DNA from 4 places in the Paenibacillus sp. BAC0078 genome. Region 1 is predicted to be linked to each of the others. Evidence: riboswitches for the same ligand, from Rfam matches in the RefSeq annotation. Region 1 holds a riboswitch; each other region holds the start of a gene.
What was found. A riboswitch is a leader RNA that binds a small molecule or an ion and turns the genes downstream of it on or off. The one in region 1 is predicted to bind cyclic di-GMP.
Positions count from the first base shown of each region.

Region 1 (4,824 bases):
AACCTGCGTGAAGGAAGGCTGAGCTTCTCCTCCGATCTTCAGGAATCGGTCCGAAACTCCGATATCGTCATCCTGGCGGTAGGCACGCCATCTCTTCCGAGCGGTGAAGCAAATTTAAGCTATATCGAAGGTGCAGCGATAGAAATCGCACAAGCGATGGAAGGCTACAAAATCATCATGACCAAGTCGACGGTTCCCGTTGGCACAAATGAGAAAATCCGCAGCATTATCGCTTCCCACACGAACCATCCCTTCGATATCGTCTCCGCTCCGGAATTCCTCCGCGAGGGCTCGGCCATCCGCGATACGCTTCATCCCGACCGGATTGTCATCGGACTGGATAATCCGCAGCTTGAGCCAACCATGCGCCAGCTTCACCAGGGCTTCACGGAAAATGTGTTCGTAACGGATATCCGCAGTGCGGAAATGATCAAATATGCTTCCAACGCCTTTCTGGCGACGAAGATTTCCTTCATTAATGAGATTGCCAACATTTGCGAAAAAGTGGGAGCCGATGTAACCAAGGTAGCGGAAGGCATGGGAATGGACCGCAGAATCGGCTCATCCTTCCTGCAGGCCGGCATCGGTTATGGAGGCTCCTGTTTCCCGAAGGACACCAATGCGCTGATCCAGATCGCCGGCAACGTGGATTACGAGTTCAAGCTGCTGAAATCGGTAGTCGAGGTGAACAAAGACCAGCGCTTCATGATTATCTCGAAGCTGCATGAATCCCTTGGCAGCCTGCGGGGGGCGGTTATCGGCATCTGGGGGCTGGCCTTCAAGCCGAATACCGATGATGTCCGCGAGGCTCCGGCCCGCGAAATCATTGAGGTGCTGGTGGGCGAAGGCGCTACGGTGAAGCTGTATGATCCGATTGCTGCTGATAACTTCAGACAGCAATACGATCATCCGCAGCTCCGCTGGTGCGGGCTTCCCGAAGAAGCAGCCGAAGGCAGCGATGCCGTCTGCCTGCTGACCGACTGGAGCATGTTCAAGGAAATTGATCTGCACCGGCTCGCGGAGAGCATGCGCCGCCAGGTGCTGATCGACGGCCGCAACGTCTACTCCAAGGAGCAGATCGAAGGCACGGGCCTCGAGTACCACTCCGTCGGCCGCCCGCAAATGGGTGGCCTGAGCGGCTACTCCCCCAGTGTAGCCGGCGCGGTCTAGGGTTTGATGCATACAGGGCGCTTAGTACAACAAGCGTTCTTAACAGCTTCGTAAGCATACGCTGTCTCTGGCTTTTTACCGCTATCAGCGGCCGAAAGCCCAAACCTGCCGCTCAGCAAGCGGCAATGCTCGGATCTTTAGCAGTGCGCTTCGCCTCCGGGTGAAGCAAGCAAATAGGCTGTTAAGGGAAGGAACGGAGAGGAATTTTGGAACTGTAGGAGCGTAGCGTCCGCCTAAAAGCTTTCCGCAGGAAAGCTCGCTTCGGAAGCATATGCTGTCTCCGGATTTCTACCGCTATCAGCGGTTTAAATCAGGAAATCTGGAGACAACAGCCGGCCGAAAGTCCAAACATTCCTTGCAGTGACTCCCGCAACAGCCCGGTTTTAAGCTTCTTCACACATCGAAGCCCACAATAACAATCCAATATTTTCGCGACAACATATAAATGGGAGGGTTCACTCATGAAACTGGTACTTCTATCAGGCGGTTCTGGTAAACGGCTCTGGCCTTTGTCCAACGATTCACGTTCGAAGCAATTTCTGAAGGTACTGGAAAGCCCGGCCGGTGAACCGGAATCTATGGTACAGCGTGTATGGAGACAACTGCAGGAGACAGGAATGGCGGAATCCTCCTACCTGGCTACCGGCCGCAGCCAGGTGGAGATGATTCAGAGCCAGCTCGGCGCAGAGGTACCAATCATTGTGGAGCCTGAACGCCGCGACACCTTTCCGGCCATCGCCCTGACGGCTGCTTATCTGTATTCGATGAGCGGGGTGTCTCCAAGTGAGACTGTGGCTATTCTTCCGGTTGATCCGTATGTGGAGACTTCATTTTTTGATACAGTAATCCAGCTTGAGGCCACCATGCAGGAGAGCGGCGCGAATCTGGCGCTGATGGGCGTTGTCCCTGAGCTTGCTTCAGAGAAATACGGCTATATCATTCCTACCGGCGATCAGGCGGGGGCAAGCGGTTATATGCAGGTGAGCCACTTCCAGGAGAAGCCAGACCGTGTACTGGCTGAGGAGCTGATCAGCCGCGGCGCACTGTGGAACTGCGGCGTATTCGCCTTCCGGCTCGGATATCTGCTTGATATTTTGCAGCGGAAAGGGTTGCCTCTGAACTATGAGGAGTTGCAGAAGCAGTATAAATTGCTGGCTTCCATCAGCTTTGATTACGAAGTGGTAGAGAAGGAAGAGAATATTGTTGTACAGCCCTACGCCGGATTCTGGAAGGACCTGGGCACCTGGAATACACTGACCGAAGAAATGAGCAGCAACCATGTGGGCAAAGGTTTTGTGACCGCCGATTCCGAAGGAACCAGCCTGATCAATGAGCTTGATATTCCAATTACTGTAATTGGAGCCAAGGACCTGATTGTCGCTGCCAGCCCGGATGGCATCCTGGTAACCCATAAAGCGGAAAGCCCGCGCATTAAGGAAGTGCTGAAATCTTTTGAACAAAGACCGATGTATGAGGAACGCCGCTGGGGCCACTACAAGGTCATTGATTACGTGAAATATGATGAGGGCAATGAGGTGCTGACCAAGCGGATTTTCATATCCAAGGGTAAAAATATCAGCTATCAGCTCCACCACAAGCGCAGTGAAATCTGGACCATCGTCAGCGGTGAGGCAAGCATTGTGCTGAATGAGCAGAAGCATAATGTGAAAGCAGGGGACGTAGTCCGCATACCGGAAGGCACCAAACATGCGATTCTGGCTCTGACGGATGTGGAGTTTATTGAAGTCCAGACCGGCTCGGAGCTGGTGGAGGAGGACAATATTCGCATTACTCTGGACTGGGAAGATATCGCCCTGCATCAGTTCATTTCATAGGCGAATTAATCTATTTACCCAATTGTTACAAATCCAAAACAGGTATTAAGAACCATTTATTAAGAAAATTTCATTTTTACTCTAAACTATAAACTATTCGCGACGATACTTACGGTAAGAGGGATTATTCCTTCAAAACGATAAAGGCAAACCTATCGAAAGGTAGGGACGCAAAGCTATAGGGCCTTCGAAAGAGTGGCAGCCTGGCTACCGAAAGGAAGAAGAATGATGACAACTTACCGTAATTTTCGTTTTTTGAGTGCTGTTTTGTCCATTGCCCTGTTTATGACTGCATTAGGGATTGCGCCTTTATCCGCGAAGGCTGCCGCAAGTCCTTCAGCTCCGGTCAATCCCGACGCCTCCCCGGGGGCGGTCAAGCTGCTTAGCGATCTCTATTCCATTACAGGAAAAGGCATCATCACCGGACAGCATGACTACCTGGAGAGTCCCGATGAATTCAGTAACAAGCTTAAAGGAACAAGCGGACAATACGCTGCCCTTCACGGCTATGAGCTGGGCGTGATCAGCGGCCAATCGGAGAGCACTGCAGCCACGCAGCGCCGGAATGTAGTGAACAGCGCGATCAACTGGTATAAAAATGGCGGAATCGTCGCTATGACCTTCCATGAGCAATTGCCCGGCACTTCGTATCAATGGGCCAACGTCCAGAAGACTTTGAGCCAAGCGGACTTCGATAAGTATGTAACACCGGGAACCACTCAATACAACAGCCTGATCGCCGATCTGGACAAAGTAGCGGTCTCGCTCAAAAGCTTGCGGGATGCAGGGGTTCCAGTACTCTGGAGACCTTATCATGAAATGAACGGTAACTGGTTCTGGTGGGGTAAGAAAAACAACTTCCCTAAATTGTGGAATATTATGTATGACCGCTTTGTGGGCGTTCATAAATTAAACAACCTGCTGTGGGTATGGAACCCGAATGCCCCGAATGGTTGGGCCGATCCGTATGCCCTGACTTATCCGGGCGCTGACAAGGTAGACGTTCTTGCGGCAGACATATATGACAATGATTTTATGAATATTTATCATGACAGCCTGCTGAGCCTTGCTAACGGCAAACCTATTGCCATCGGTGAAAATGGTCAAATGCCAAGCACGGCAAAGCTGCAGCTATCCCAGAAAAACTGGGTATACATGATGAGCTGGGGCAAAATGCTCTACGAGAACAACAGTACCGATACAATTAAAAGCTTCATGAATGACAAATATACATTGACCCGTGACAAGTACAAAGCGGGACTGACACTGTCGCCAGCACCGACACCGACACCTACAGCAACGCCGACGCCGACACCAACGGCAACGCCAGCACCTACGGCAAAGCCGACGCCAACGGCAACACCGAGGCCAACAGCAGCAACGCCGACGCCGACGCCAACGCCGTACAGCGATGATGCGGCACAAGCGCCAACGCCAGTCTTGAATGGTCTTCAGGGTGAGTACTTCAAGAACATGACACTTTCAGGTACGCCTGTCCTGGTACGCAACGATGCTGCGGTCAACTTTAACTGGCGTCAGGCTGCACCTGACCCGGCGCTCGGTGTGGATGCCTTCTCCATCCGCTGGACCGGCAAGATCAAGCCTTCTTACAGTGAGACTTATCAATTCTATACCACCTCGGATGATGGTATCCGTGTCTATATTGACGGCACACCCGTAATCGACAGTTGGATGAAGCAGAGCGGAACCGAACGGACCGGAAGCATCGCCTTAAAGGCGGGTCAACTATACGATATCAAGGTTGAATATTACGAGAACGCGGGCGATGCCAATATCCGCCTGATGTGGCAAAGCCCAA
Region 1 is NZ_JBTLRW010000012.1:68,449-73,272, reverse strand. It holds gene ACX1DY_RS21035 (UDP-glucose dehydrogenase family protein) at 1-1,170, shown strand, start outside; gene ACX1DY_RS21030 (sugar phosphate nucleotidyltransferase) at 1,632-3,005, shown strand; cyclic di-GMP riboswitch class I at 3,141-3,220, shown strand; gene ACX1DY_RS21025 (PA14 domain-containing protein) at 3,234-4,824, shown strand, end outside.

Region 2 (4,824 bases), on a different contig from region 1:
ATACTCAGCACCACATTATCCACGCTGATGTTCCTGATCTTTCTGCTCCTGGTGGTTGCCGTCGTGATCTCCAAAGCCTCCGGCGGCGAGCCAGCCTTCTTCGGCTATCAGATCAAGACCGTTCTCTCCGGCTCCATGGAGCCGGGCATTCACACCGGTTCCATTGTAGCCATCAAGCCGGGCGGCGATACGGCCCGTTTCCAGAAGGGAGACGTCATAACGTTCATTAATCAGGAGAACCTCCTGATCACCCACCGCATTGTGGATGCCACTGTTAACAGCGCCACAGGCGAAGCTACTTATACTACCAAAGGCGATAATAACGACGCTGCGGATTCAGCAACCGTAAGTTCGACCAATGTCGTCGGGCAATACACCGGAGTAACCGTTCCTTATGTGGGATACGCGATGAACTTCGCGGTCTCCAAGGCAGGCAGCGTGATGCTGATGATCATACCGGGATTGCTGCTGCTCCTCTACGCGCTTTTCACCTCCTGGAAGGCTGTTGCCGCACTGGAAAAGAAAAACGCCGGGCCCGCTGGTTCCGCAGGTTCAGAAACTTTGCCCAAAGCGCTGCAATGACAGGTTGTCCTCTCCCGTTTACGAAACGCGGAGCACAATAGATAACGTTTCTGCCTATTACAAAAAAGAACTTTGAGAGAGGGATGAACAAATGAACATCAAAAAAACACTGGGCCTCGGCGTTGTCTCGGCAGCGCTTGGCCTGACCCTGGTCGGCGGGGGAACCTTCGCTTACTTTAGCGACACTGCAACAAGTTCAGCTTCTTTTAACAACGGAACACTGAGCCTGACTTCTGATCCCGCTGTCATCGTTGATCTCAGCAATCTGAAGCCGGGAGATTTGATCACCAGAGATTTCAAGCTGAAAAATGACGGCTCGCTGGATATTCCCAAGGTATTGCTGAAGACCACCTCCGTAGTGACGGATACGAACAACAACAACGGAAACCACAATCTCAAGGATGATATTATCGTTACCTTCCTGAATAACAACGACAAAAGACAGCCGGAAATCCTGGTGATCTCACTCGCCGATCTGGAGAGCGAAACCCCCGATCTAGTCGCCAGAAAGATACTCGGCACTATCCTGGGCGGTGAGAAATCAGGAATTAAAGCAGGCACCGAGGATAAGCTGACTGTGCAATTCGCCTTCAAGGAAACCTTCCAGCCGCAGAACTACTACCAGGGCGACAAGCTGAAGCTCACCTGGAACTTCGAAGCCAGCCAAGGGGCCGGCGAGTTTAAATAAGCACACACACATAAAATAATCGAGGAGGATTCACATTATGGGTATTAAAAAAACACTGGGCTTCGGTATTGCGTCGGCGGCTTTGGGATTATCTTTGATCGGGGGAGGCACCTTCGCTTACTTCAGCGACACTGCGCAGAGCACAGCAACCTTTGCTGCCGGCACGCTGGACCTGAACACCATTCCAACAGAGATCGTTAATCTCAGCAACCTCAAGCCAGGCGATATTGCGGTGCGCAACTTCACACTGCAGAACAGCGGAACACTGGATATCAAAGAGCTGAAGCTCGCCAGTGCATACACAGTAACCGATGCAGGAACGAATAACGGTGCGCAGGATCTCGGGGATCATTTTAAAGTGAAGCTCCTCAAAGACACCTATGTCAGCGGCGATATTACCAATTATGTTCTCGGGGAGATTTCGCTCAAGGATTTGAAAAATACGTCAAACTATGATTTGATCAGCACAGGCGCAATCCCTGGCGGCATCAGTGCCGGACAATCCAAGGTGTTCAAGGTAGCCTTCGTATTTGTCGACAACGGTCAGGATCAGAACGTGTTCCAGGGGGATAAATTGTCCCTCACCTGGACATTCAACGCCAAACAAGGCCCCGGTGAATTGAAATAAGCCTCATCTCGCGCAAAAACGGCGTATCCTCCCTCATCCGGGCGGGGTATGCCGTTTTTCTTCCTGCTCACCGCTTTGCTGAAGCATTGATTTTTGTCCGTTATGCGAAAATTTGTTATACTGTTAACAAAAAATGCGGAGGGGCGTTTAATCGTGCCGGATAATATGGGTAGCCGCATCCATCAACTCCGTCTGGAAAAAGGCTTGTCCTTATCCGAGCTGGCTGACAAGGCTGATGTGGCGAAATCATACTTAAGCAATGTTGAAAGAAATATTCAATCCAACCCCTCAATTCAATTCATTGAAAAAATCGCCGATGCGCTTCAGGTTTCCATCCATAATCTCCTCTATGGCGAGCCCGCAGATACGGAAGAGCCGCCCCTGGACGGCGAATGGTTCCGGCTCGTTCAGGAAGCTATGGCCTCAGGCATAAGCAAACGGGAATTCAAAGAGTTTCTGGATTATCAAAAATGGCGGCTGGAGCAGAAGGATGGGTAGTTCGAGAAATATAAGGATACAGTATAGTGTGATACTTATACTTTCTCATAATTGCAGAAAAGGACACAGCGCATTCCGCTGTGCCCTTTTCCGTATATATCCCTGCATCGAAAACGCCCTACATGACCTGCAATGCCTTCTCGCCCAATGCCTTCTCACTGAAAAACCGGCGGATTTCCTCCGCCCCGATGCCCGCCTTCCTGGCCGACATCAGCAAATGCACCCATTCTAAATCCAGATCAACTGCCTGCAGTTCCCCATTATTCCCCTGGTTGGACTTTTCCAAGATATCTCCTCCTAGAATATTTGCGTCCCCAGGCAGTCCGGCCGTCGTAGTATTTCTACATTAGACCCGAGACTTTGTGCCCCTGCCTTTCAGCAGGTTTACCCTTTACTGGACCCTTTACATGAAAGGATCTGGCTAGAAACCAATGTAACCGTTACCCGCAATAACATTATACAGAATCTCACATAAGAAGTGTGTCGATTTTCGGATTTTTTTTTGCTAAGTCGTGCAAAAGATTAGCTTTTTTTGCAAGGCTTTGTCCGGGTAATAAAGCTTGCGGGACTGACCATGAATTGCATCATAGCAAACGATATCCGTTCTTCATCATTTATGGGCTGAATCATGCCGTTTTGCGAACGGATTGCACGAAAGTATGAATTGATTACGCGGCTTGAAAGTAGCACAATAGGAGAGAAATGAAACCGCAAACATTGCAGCTCCACCGGGCGCTGACGCCTAGTGCCACAAGTGGGGTTCATCCGTTGGGAGGATGCATTCATGGCAGTCAAAGAGCCCTATAACGAAACCATTTGGAGTAAATATCACGGACCCAATCTGGGCTACATTCAGGAAAAATATGAACAGTTTGTTAAGGACCCCGCTTCAGTAGAGCATCATTACCGCGAGCTTTTTACGGTTTACGGACCTCCTCCGCTTACCCCGGATGCTTTGCCGGCTCCGAAGCCTGCGCTTTCGGGAGATACGGAGTGGCTCAGAAAAGCCGTAAGAGCTTCCAAGCTGATTGCCAATATCCGTATATATGGCCATATGGCCGCTAATATTGACCCGCTTGTCCGGGGGAACAATCCGATGGCGAAATGGCTCGAATACGAAACCTATGACCTCACCCGCGAAGACCTGACTGCGCTGCCCGCATCGCTGATCTGGGAGAATGCACCGGATGATGTCAAGACCGCCTGGGATGCCGTTCACCGGATGCGCCAGGCCTATACCCGGACCATAGCCTATGAATTCGGGCATGTGCACGAAGAGCAGGAGCTGCGCTGGCTGAACAGCCAGGCAGAGTCCACCAGCTCGCCCGCACCCTTGACGAGCAGCGAGCGCAAGGATCTGCTGAACCGCCTGATTCAGGTGGAGCAGTTCGAAACCTTCCTGCACAAAACCTTTGTCGGCCAGAAGCGCTTCAGCCTGGAAGGCAATGACGCTCTGGTGCCGATGCTTGATGAGATTGTCCGCGCTGCCGCGCATGATGGTGCAGAGCATATCCTGATGGGCATGGCCCACCGTGGACGGCTGAATGTGCTGGCGCATATCCTGGGCAAGCCTTATGAGATTATTTTCTCGGAATTCCACCATTCTCCGAACAAGGAGCTGTTCCCGTCCGAGGGCTCCATGGGGATCAACTATGGCTGGACCGGAGATGTCAAATACCATCTGGGCGCCGACCGCGCCGTTCATGAAGGGGAGACGGTGCGCACCCGGATCACGCTGGCCAACAACCCAAGCCATCTGGAGTTCGTCAACCCTGTCGTTGAAGGCTTTACGCGCGCAGCCCAGGAGGACCGGAATACGGCGGGATTGCCAAGTCTTGATACCAACAAGGCTATGGCTGTACTGATGCACGGAGATGCCGCTTTTCCGGGTGAAGGCATTGTTGCAGAGACGTTGAATATCGGCAAGCTGAGTGGATACACCAACGGCGGCACGGTGCATATTATCGTCAATAACCGGATTGGCTTTACGACCGAAAGTGAAGATTCCCGGTCCACCCATTATGCCAGCGACCTTGCCAAAGGCTACGAAATTCCGGTTGTCCATGTCAATGCGGATGATCCCGAAGCCTGCATTGCTGCCGTCCGGCTGGCCTGCGCTTACCGCAATCAGTTCAAGAAGGATTTCCTGATCGACTTGATCGGCTACCGCCGTCATGGCCATAATGAGATGGATGATCCGGAAACGACACAGCCGCTCGTATACGGCAAAGTGCGCAACCATCCTACAGTCTATCGTATATATGCAGAGCGCCTGCAGCGTGAGAAGATCGTTACAGCAGACGAAGTGAAGCAAATGAACAGCGCAGCAGAGAACGTGCTGCAGCAAGCCTTCGATCACATGAAGGAAGGCAAGCACAAGAGCGGAGAGGCCAAAACCTCCGTGCAACTGCTGACGGATACCCCTCAA
Region 2 is NZ_JBTLRW010000009.1:117,838-122,661, reverse strand. It holds gene sipW (signal peptidase I SipW) at 1-582, shown strand, start outside; gene ACX1DY_RS18030 (TasA family protein) at 674-1,270, shown strand; gene ACX1DY_RS18025 (TasA family protein) at 1,308-1,898, shown strand; gene ACX1DY_RS18020 (helix-turn-helix domain-containing protein) at 2,064-2,396, shown strand; gene ACX1DY_RS18015 (anti-repressor SinI family protein) at 2,515-2,682, opposite strand; cyclic di-GMP riboswitch class I at 2,711-2,795, opposite strand; gene ACX1DY_RS18010 (2-oxoglutarate dehydrogenase E1 component) at 3,181-4,824, shown strand, end outside.
Region 2: it holds a riboswitch for cyclic di-GMP, as region 1 does, so the genes downstream of both, ACX1DY_RS18015 (anti-repressor SinI family protein) here and ACX1DY_RS21025 (PA14 domain-containing protein) in region 1, are expected to answer to the same signal.

Region 3 (4,824 bases), on a different contig from region 1:
AGGAGGTCCGCAAGCTTGCCGAGGAATCCACCTCCTCGACCAAAGAGGTGTTCAGTCTGGTGCGCAGCATTGAGAGCGACATCAAGCAGGCGATTGAGCATATTGCCATCAACGAGGAAGTCGTTCAAGTACAGAATGAAATGATCATTGAAACGGCTAATATTTTCGCTCAAATTGTGCAAAGCGTTCAATACATAACCGAGCAAATCGCTTCATTCTCTGCTGAAAGCGACCTTATGCTGGAGAGTGCGCTCAAAATTTCCGGAGCCATCGAAAATATCTCCGCAATTACCGAGCAGACAGCCGCAGGCACCGAAGAGGTCTCCGCATCTATGAACGAACAGATCAATGCCCTCAAGTCCGTTGCCGAAGAGACAGAAAAGATGACCCAAGCTGTATTCCAGTTGCAAAAAACAATCCATATTTTCAAATTTTAGGCGTCCCCTGCAATGCTGCCGCTTGAGCAAAAAATGCTCATGCGGCAGTTTTTTTGTGTTTACAATTTCCTTGATGTAATATTCACCAAATGCTGAATTTTCGCAGTATAAAATGATAATTTCAATTTGCATTTATATCTGGATAAGCTGAGCTTGGAAAATGAATCCAAAGGACGATAGTGCCGCAAGGAATGCTTGTACGATTACGATTAGCAACTGGGAGTCTAAGTATTCCCACAGTTACGGCCATCCTCCGTGATAACTATCAATAGCACCATGGTCCGGCATTTCAAATCCCGTTTGCATTTTAGGACTTTTTCACCTGGGACTTTATTATTTTATTTCCTGCATTAATATTCACTTGGCATGCAAATCAATAAATGTCGTTAATCGTTATATTCGTCAAATTTCGAGCTTATTTGATCAAATATATTGACAAAAGCAGCGCTAGGAATATATTGTAAAGTAAAATTATGCTTTATTTCATTAATAAAAATATATTGGCAAAATTCTCCGAAAGGGAATGACGCAAAGCCATGGATCTACAGTCTCATGCTTCCCGGGACCATGACAGCCAGGTTGCTTAAGAACCGGAACGTCTGTATTATGTTTCTCTCGTTCAACATGGTTATTTAGCAGCTGCCTGTGCTCCTTCTGAGTGCAGGTTTTCTATTTAAGCTAAATAAATAATAACATTGGGTGGGGTGGATTTTCTGAAAACAGTCGCAGATTATATGGCTCAGGCACTACGAAACCTCGGTGTAACACATTCTTTTGGCATAATCGGCAAGTCTATTTGTCCTGTAGTTCTGAAGATGGTTGATCATGGCATTGAGTTTATTCCCGGAAGACATGAATCCAGTTCTGGGTTCGAAGCCGCAGGTTATGCTCTAAAAACCGGCGGCCTTGGAGTGGCCTTCGGCACCTCCGGTCCAGGCGGAACCAATCTGCTTACCGCCGCAGCGCATGCCAAGGCAAACAACCTTCCTGTGCTGTTCATTACCGGCCATCAATCCATCAAGGAGCTGGGGATTCCCCAGTGTCAGGATTCTTCGAACTATCTTGCCGATCTGGCGGATATGTTCAGACCCGCAACTCTGTTCAGCAAGCTGGTTGAACGCGGAGATCATTTCAGCACCATATTTAATCATGCCATTTCGACGGCTTTAAGCGGCAAGCGGGGTCCTGTCCACCTGTGCATCCCTTTTGATGTGCAGACAGAACTCCTTGAAGAGTGCCGGATTGTGATCCCTGAACGGGAGAGTCTGATCAGCCACAGTAATTTCGAGCGGGTGATCTCGGCTATCAATCAATCCAGCCATCCCCTCATCATTGCCGGCAAAGGTGTCAACCGCTCCGGAGCGCATAAAGAGCTGGTTCAGCTCGCAGAGATGTTCAATATTCCTGTTGTGACTTCTCCTGGGGGCAAAGGCGCTATTGCCTGGGATCATCCGTTATATCACGGTCCAATCGGTGTCGGCGGCTGCAAGCATGGCGATGATTTGTTGAACCGCAGCGATTTGTTCATCGTGCTCGGTTCGCGGCTGAGCGATATGACCATCTGCAATCTCAAGGCGGAGAACCATCCGCAGACCTTGATTCAATTTGATGTCGATCCTACGTTTGTCGGGAAAATATTAAACTCTCCCACCATTTCTGTCAGCGGCGATTTGCGTGATAATCTGGCGTTCTATCTGCAAAATGTCGATACCAGCAGCATTCCGGCACGTCAACCGGAGACATCCCCGCGTTATACAGAGGAGCTTCCTGTATTGTCCAAGCTTTCTCTCGCTTCGGTAATGAGCACACTGAGCGAACAGCTCCCTTATAACAACACCCTCTTTGTTGATGACGGCAGCCATGGCTTCCATGCTGTGAAGTGGTACAACGTGAAGAAACCGGGCAGCTTTGTCTTTGATGCCTATTTTGCTTGCATGGGCAATTCAATTGGCATGGCTATAGGCGCAAAGGTAGCCTCACCTGAAGAAACCATTGTCTGCATTACCGGCGACGGATGCTTTATGATGCTCGGGGCGGAAATCAACACAGCAGTGTGCAAGGATATCCCCGTCATCTTTATCGTAGTGAACAATATGCAGCTCGATATGGCATTAAAGGGCATGCAAAAAACCACGGGCCGAATTGACGGTTCCCTCTTTGAGGTTCCAATGGATGCGGTAAAATTCGCCGAATCGCTGGGCGCTACGGGCTATAGATGCGAAACTGCAGAACAGTTTACTTCAGCTCTGAATGAAGCAGTAGCATCGAACCGTGTCGCTGTCATTGAGCTGTTTACTGACCGTGACGAAGTGCCTCCTACGGCCCACCGTACCTTGAACCTCAACTAAGAAGAACCATCTGCACCATCAACCTATAGGGGGCATCTCTGTGAAGAATATCAACAGTGGTTTTGAGCATTTCTCCAATCTGTCCGGCGATTATGGCGCCAAGGCGCTGGCTCCGGTTAAAGAGCATTTTCCCGAATTGGCTGAGTTTATTATGGGCAATGCCTACGGCGATATTTTCCAGCGTACTGCGATCGGTTCTGATTGGAAGGAAATCGCCGTCATATCCTCGCTGATTACGATGGGACAGTACGAGCAGTTGGGAGTCCATTACGTGATGGCGCTCCGGGTGGGAATGACCGTGGAGCAGATTAAGGGCATTTTGCTGCACTTGGTGCCGGTTATAGGCGCTCCAAGAGTCATTTCGGCCTTTAATGTGCTGCTCGACACACTGGAGGAAATCAAATAAGTTCTTTTGCGACAAAATTATACATTATTCGACTTTATTCTTGCATTACAGTTAAAATTATGGTTATATTTAAAGGGAAAATATCCCAAAACCAAGGTTTTAATGTCGATTTTCGACATATAAATATAAGTTTTTTGAATTTTAATACTTATGCTTCACACAATTTAATTACTTGGGAGAGATCAGCAAATGGGAAAATTTATTTTGAACACCGATTCTGTTAAAAAGGTCATTAAAATTGAACTGGAAGGTACTTTCTCAAACGACGATGGCCTTAAGTCAATCCAGGCTTATCAGCAAACCATCAATCCAATTACACCTGCTGAATATGCACTTGACATTGACTGCAGAAAGCTGAATGTAACCGCTCCTGATGTTGTGCCTTTGCTGGAAAGCTGCTTCGTAATGTTCAAGGCTGACGGATTTGATAAAGTGAGCCTTACTCTGGAAAATAACCCGATCCTCAAAATGCAGCTTGCCCGTCTGGGCCGCAAGGCAGGACTTGAAAACCTGGAGATCATTTCGACTGTTTCTGCTTAATTAAATATTTCCGAAGCAAGTTTTGTTCGAAGAGAAGTATCAGGAAGTTTATTCTCACAAAACTTTGAGGAGGATTAATATGGCCGGAATTCGAATTAAGGACATTGATATCTATCATCCAAGCAAAAAGATTGGCAATGACTTTTTCATACAGCATTTTGATGAAAAGGGTATTGATATCCGTGGTCTTCTGGCTACTCTGGGCCGTGAAAGCCGCTACAGCATTGATAGCAAGGATGAGAACTCTCTGACAATGGCTTTTGAGGCCGCAAGCAATGTGCTGGATAAGACGGGACTGACCGGGGCTGATATTGACCTTATTGCTTATGCGAGCCAAACTCCTGAATATATTTTTCCTACGAATTCATTGATGATCCATCGGCTAATCGGCGGAGCATCACATACAATTTGTATCGACAGCAATGCGAACTGTGCGGGCATGACGGCATCGGTGGAGCAGGTTAGCCGGCAAATGATGGCCAACCCGAGAATCCGCCGCGCGCTGGTCATCGGCTCCGACCATGTTGCACCGCATGCGAACAAAAACGATCCTGTCTATTATGCCAATTTCGGCGACGCCGCTGCTGCACTCATTCTGGAGCGTGATGAGAACTCCGTAGGCTTCATTGATTCCATCTACCAGACAGATACCTGTGTATACGGGAACTCGTTGTTCCCTGCAGAAGGCTTGGCTAACCTTGGACGTGAAGGCGTGGATGCGGGAGAGTTCAATGTGAGATTCATTCCCTTTGATGATTCTATTTGTGTGGACGCGGCCTCTGAATCCATCAACACGCTGCTAAGCATCAATGAGATTGCCCCGGAATCCATCAAAGCGGCCTGCTTCTCGCAATTGTCACTGCCCAACATCCGCGCGGTTTCCGAGAAAACCGGCATCGACAACGACGTTGCCGTCTACATCGGCGATGAATTCGGATACACTTCGACTAGCAGCCCTTTTGTCGCTCTGCATAAAGCGGTAACTACGGGACAAATCGAGCGCGGCGACAAGGTCCTGTTCTGGACCGTTGGCGCAGGCTGGCAAAACGTAGCTTTTGTAATCGAGTACTAGAGTTAATGATAAAAGAGCGGC
Region 3 is NZ_JBTLRW010000004.1:363,299-368,122, reverse strand. It holds gene ACX1DY_RS11055 (methyl-accepting chemotaxis protein) at 1-437, shown strand, start outside; cyclic di-GMP riboswitch class I at 930-1,024, shown strand; gene ACX1DY_RS11050 (thiamine pyrophosphate-binding protein) at 1,142-2,785, shown strand; gene ACX1DY_RS11045 (carboxymuconolactone decarboxylase family protein) at 2,826-3,191, shown strand; gene ACX1DY_RS11040 (hypothetical protein) at 3,381-3,731, shown strand; gene ACX1DY_RS11035 (3-oxoacyl-[acyl-carrier-protein] synthase III C-terminal domain-containing protein) at 3,811-4,803, shown strand.
Region 3: it holds a riboswitch for cyclic di-GMP, as region 1 does, so the genes downstream of both, ACX1DY_RS11050 (thiamine pyrophosphate-binding protein) here and ACX1DY_RS21025 (PA14 domain-containing protein) in region 1, are expected to answer to the same signal.

Region 4 (4,824 bases), on a different contig from region 1:
GCTATTGGAAGGTGTTAATGTGATTGTTATCCACTCATGGTCTTGCCGACATTTATGGCGAGGCCTTTTTTGTGAGAAAATAAGGCATTTAGCTGCTTCGCATCCAGGAGGTGGAGATATCCAATCTCAGATATTTGCGCATATGGCTCGTGGCCTGAGTGGCAATGATATGGTCCAGCAACAGCATCCGTTCATGATACCCCCGGCAGACAAATTTGACCTCGATACCGTCCTCCCGCCGCAGTTGTTCGTAGACCTTGACGCCCCGTGTTCTCATTTCAGCACGCACATCACGCAGATCAGCGGTTGCCGCGTTCGCGGCAGTATGAAGAACCTCTATGTAGGGGGCAGGGGTTCGCAGCTCCTTGGACAGAATGGCAGCATCGCGCTCAAAGGCCGATACAACCAGCGGCAGCATAATATAAGCTTTTACCAGCATATTGTCTTTACTCTCCACCCTATGCATGGGATTCATCACCTCATAAAGAGAACGTATATTCGCATTGTAACCCGGCCTTCAAAAAATAATCAATAGTATTTTAAAACAAGCGCTATAAATGTGATGAATTTCACAATAAAATCGGAAGAATTATTTTATATTAAAATTGAAATATTAAAGATTGAAGTTTAAAAATAAAGCACCTCAAAAGGAGAATTGTGATGATTCATGAAGGAAGTCTCCGCCGTGGTTTGGTATTTGGTTTGCTCCTGAGTATTCCGCTTTGGGTGTCCATGATTGGCTGGATGCAACTGTTATAAAATGCAAACCCGCTATATCCGCATTGCCTGGACAAGATAGCGCGTATAGCATACATAGATGTCGATGAAAAACTGTTGCCGGTAACTTTTGGCGACAGTTTTTTTGCATTATAAGGGTGTATAGACTTCACGCAGCAATGTTCGACAAATAGTCCAAAAAGACTAAATTTTAATAATAAAAATTAGTGATTTTAAATGACGAGAAGATTACATGAAGCAGAAGAAGCTACCGTATACGCCGTTGTTGAACACTGTTTCAGACTGGGTCAAGCTGGTTAATCCTTATGCATAGCGGTTTGCAGCGGATTTTCTCATCCAAGCTTCCAAAAAAATAAAAAGGAATAGATTGACAATATGGAGGTGAAGCGGCTAAACTGACATTAGGTCAAAAGTAACAAATATCATAGACTATCTGAAATCTTAAAAAATCATACGATCATGTAAAACGCAAACCGTTCGAAAGAACGGGACGCAAAGTCAGGAATCTAAAGCCTGCTAGACAGGTTATGATTGTCCGGCCGCCGTGAAGCTAACCCTTCTTGGCGGTCTTTTTGTTGTTATAGTTTTTTCTTGAAATCATAGAGTAATTAATAGGAGGTGCATGCGATTGAAGAAAAGAATACAAAAGACAGCAGCTCTGCTATTGGCAGGAATGCTGACAGTAGGCAGTGTGATTACTGGGGGATGGGAGGTTAAAGCAGCGGCCAGTATGCCCTATACTCCTACACCGGTTTTGGGGGTAGCCGGCAATTTTAATGCTTTTATCTTTGGGGATTTTACGCAGTCATACGATCAGATTCATGGAAGGCTCGCGGCCGCAGGGAATATTACTTTGCAGGGGTACGGTGTATCCAAGGATGCCCCGGGCGGAGACGTGCTCATCGCCGGCAAGAACATTACTTTCTCGAATGGGACGGTTCATGGAACAACTGTATACGGTGGTACTCTAACGGCTGATTCAAGCACTACACTTCAGGAGGGCTCGCGAAAAGATACACCGATTAATTTCGCAGCGGAGGAGCAGTTTCTGATCGGGCGTTCGAGCGAGCTGGCAGCATTGCCGCAGACGCAGCCCTTTGTCAGGGATTACGGAAAAATAACCATCAATGCCCCGAAGCCCTACAATGTTATAAATATGACTGCAGCCGATTGGGCAGCGACCAATAATATGGTGTTCAATATAACGGGGAATGCAACGGTTGTTATCAATGTAAGCGGGACCTCAGTGAAAATCCCGAGCTTTCAAATTGATGGGAGCAATCCCAATAAGGTATTATTTAATTTTTATGAAGCCACTGATTTGAAAATCGGCAACACGACCATTAATGGCACCATATTAGCGCCACGGGCCGAAGTGTACTATGATTATGCGGAACTGCACGGCACACTCATTGCAAAATCGTTCAACGGCCATGTGCAGATGCACCATTATCCGTACCAGGGAACGGAACCGCCTTTAACGCCAACGCCGACACCGAGTGCGACGCCAACGCCGACGCCAACACCGACGCCAACGCCGACGCCAAAACCGACGGAAACGCCAAAGCCGACGCTGACGCCAAAACCGACGGAAACGCCAAAACCAACGGGGACGCCAAAACCGACGGAAACGCCAAAGCCGACGCCGACGCCAAAACCAACGGAAACGCCAAAGCCGACGCCGACGCCAAAACCGACGACGACGCCAAAACCGACGGCAACGCCAAAACCAACGGAAACGCCAAAACCGACGGAAACGCCAAAGCCGACGCCGACGCCAAAACCGACGGCGACGCCAAAACCAACGGCAACGCCAAAACCGACGGAAACGCCAACACCAACGCCGACACCAAAACCAACGGCGACGCCAAAACCGACGGAAACGCCAAAACCGACACCGACGCCAAAACCGACGCCAACGCCGACGCCGACACCAACGCCGGAGCCGACGCCAAAACCGACACCAACACCAACGCCGACGCCGACGCTGACGCCAACGCCGACACCAACACCAACGCCAACACCAACACCAACGCCGACACCAACACCAACGCCGACACCGACGCCGGAGCCAACACCAACGCCGACGCCAACGCCGGAGCCAACGCCAACGCCGACACTAACGCCGGAGCCGACGCCGACGCCAACACTAACGCCGGAGCCGACGCCGACACCAACGCCGACACTAACGCCGACACCAACACCAACGCCGACGCCGACACCAACGTCGACGCCGACACCGACGCCAACGCCGACGCCGACACCAACGCCGACATCAACATCAACGCCGACACCAACGGCGACATCAACGTCGACGCCAACACCAACGGCGACATCAACGTCGACGCCAACACCAACGGCGACATCAACGTCAACGCCAACACCAACGGCGACATCAACGTCAACGCCAACACCAACGGCGACATCAACGTCAACGCCAACACCAACGGCGACATCAACGTCGACGCCAACACCAACGGCGACATCAACGTCGACGCCAACACCAACGGCGACATCAACGTCGACACCAACACCAAGCACATCGCCGACGCCTAGCACGACACCGGCACCAAGTGCAGCACCAACGCCAACTCCCACTACCTCGGTCGAATTTGTTCCTCCGGTAGTGGTACAGCCAACACCAACACCAACAACGATAATTGGCACAATTGTGGATAATGAGACGGTGATCAATGATGATCCTATACCTTTGGGTCCTGTAGCAACTGCCGTTCCTGTGAAGCCTGCAGCATCAATCAAGCCAACGCCGGTTCCTGCTCCAACCGCAGGTCCGGAACCGGATGAACAAGTCATTATTGATGACGACGTTCCTCTAGGCACCGTAGATACGGTCGATAAGCTTCCACAGACCGGGGAATCCAGCCCGGCCCCTTATTATATCGCCGGTTTAGCTATTGCCGGAGTGGGGCTGCTGCTCGGCAGAACGGCAAGAACAAGCAAACGCAAACGCTAAGAGCTAAGCCGACGCCTGCAGAAGAGGAACCGTGAAATAGTAAAGCTGCTTCCTGGAGAGCCCATCTCCATGGAAGCAGCTTTTTTAACTGATGAACTTGTTCAGAAACAACAGCAGAAATGCCGTTGTTGAAGCGCGAACGGTTGGTTTGTTCAGCAACAACAGCAGAAATACCGTTGTTGAGGCGCGAATGGTTAGTTAGTTCAGCAACAACAGCAGAAATGCCGTTGTTGAAGCGCGAACGGTTAGTTAGTTCAGCAACAACAGCAGAAATGCCGTTGTTGAAGCGCGAATGGTTAGTTAGTTCAGAAACAACAGCAGAAATGCCGTTATTAAAGCGCGAATGGTTAGTTAGTTCAGCAACAACAGCAGGAAATGCTGTTGTTGAAGCGCGAACAGGTGGTCAGTTCAGCAACAACAGCAGAAATGCTGTTGTTGAAGCGCGAACAGGTGGTCAGTTCAAAAACAACAGCAGAAATGCCGTTGTTGAAGCGCGAATGGTCAGTTTGCTTAGCAACAACGGCAGAATTGCCGTTGTATAAGCACCGCCAGTCAATATGTTCCTGGGGCCCCACTAATAAAACCCACCGGAGCTGCAGGATAGCTGGACCAACATTTTCAGCTCATCCCAGTGCCATGTTATACTATGCACAAATTAGAGGTGTGCCAAGCCTCGCAGCGCCTGGGGCTTAATTTGTTCAAGGAAAGGTGACAGCGCCGATGTGGAGTGTAATCATACTTGCAGTTGTAATCATTATTGCCAGCGCCGTTATATATGCCGGATTCTTTTTCTATGGAGTCGCGGTCAAGCGGGCGCCCAAGGAGTTTATGAGCAAAACCCCTGATCTGAAGGTGGAACCGCCGGTTGCCGGGGCGTCCTGGGGGGAGGGGGCGGAATGGATTGCCCGCCACAGCTTCAGGAATATTGAGCTTACCTCAGACGAGGGCTTGAAGCTGAGAGGCTATTATCTGCCGTCAGAACGTGCTGCAGGGCGGACAGCGATTATTGCCCACGGCTATTCCGGGAAAGGCAAGGATATGGGGGCATACGCCAAAATCTATTATGAGAACCTGGGCTATAACGTGCTGATTCCCGATGCCAGAGGACATGG
Region 4 is NZ_JBTLRW010000009.1:246,926-251,749, forward strand. It holds gene ACX1DY_RS18590 (hypothetical protein) at 89-466, opposite strand; cyclic di-GMP riboswitch class I at 1,196-1,285, shown strand; gene ACX1DY_RS18595 (choice-of-anchor A family protein) at 1,367-3,712, shown strand; gene ACX1DY_RS18600 (hypothetical protein) at 3,838-4,254, shown strand; gene ACX1DY_RS18605 (alpha/beta hydrolase) at 4,433-4,824, shown strand, end outside.
Region 4: it holds a riboswitch for cyclic di-GMP, as region 1 does, so the genes downstream of both, ACX1DY_RS18595 (choice-of-anchor A family protein) here and ACX1DY_RS21025 (PA14 domain-containing protein) in region 1, are expected to answer to the same signal.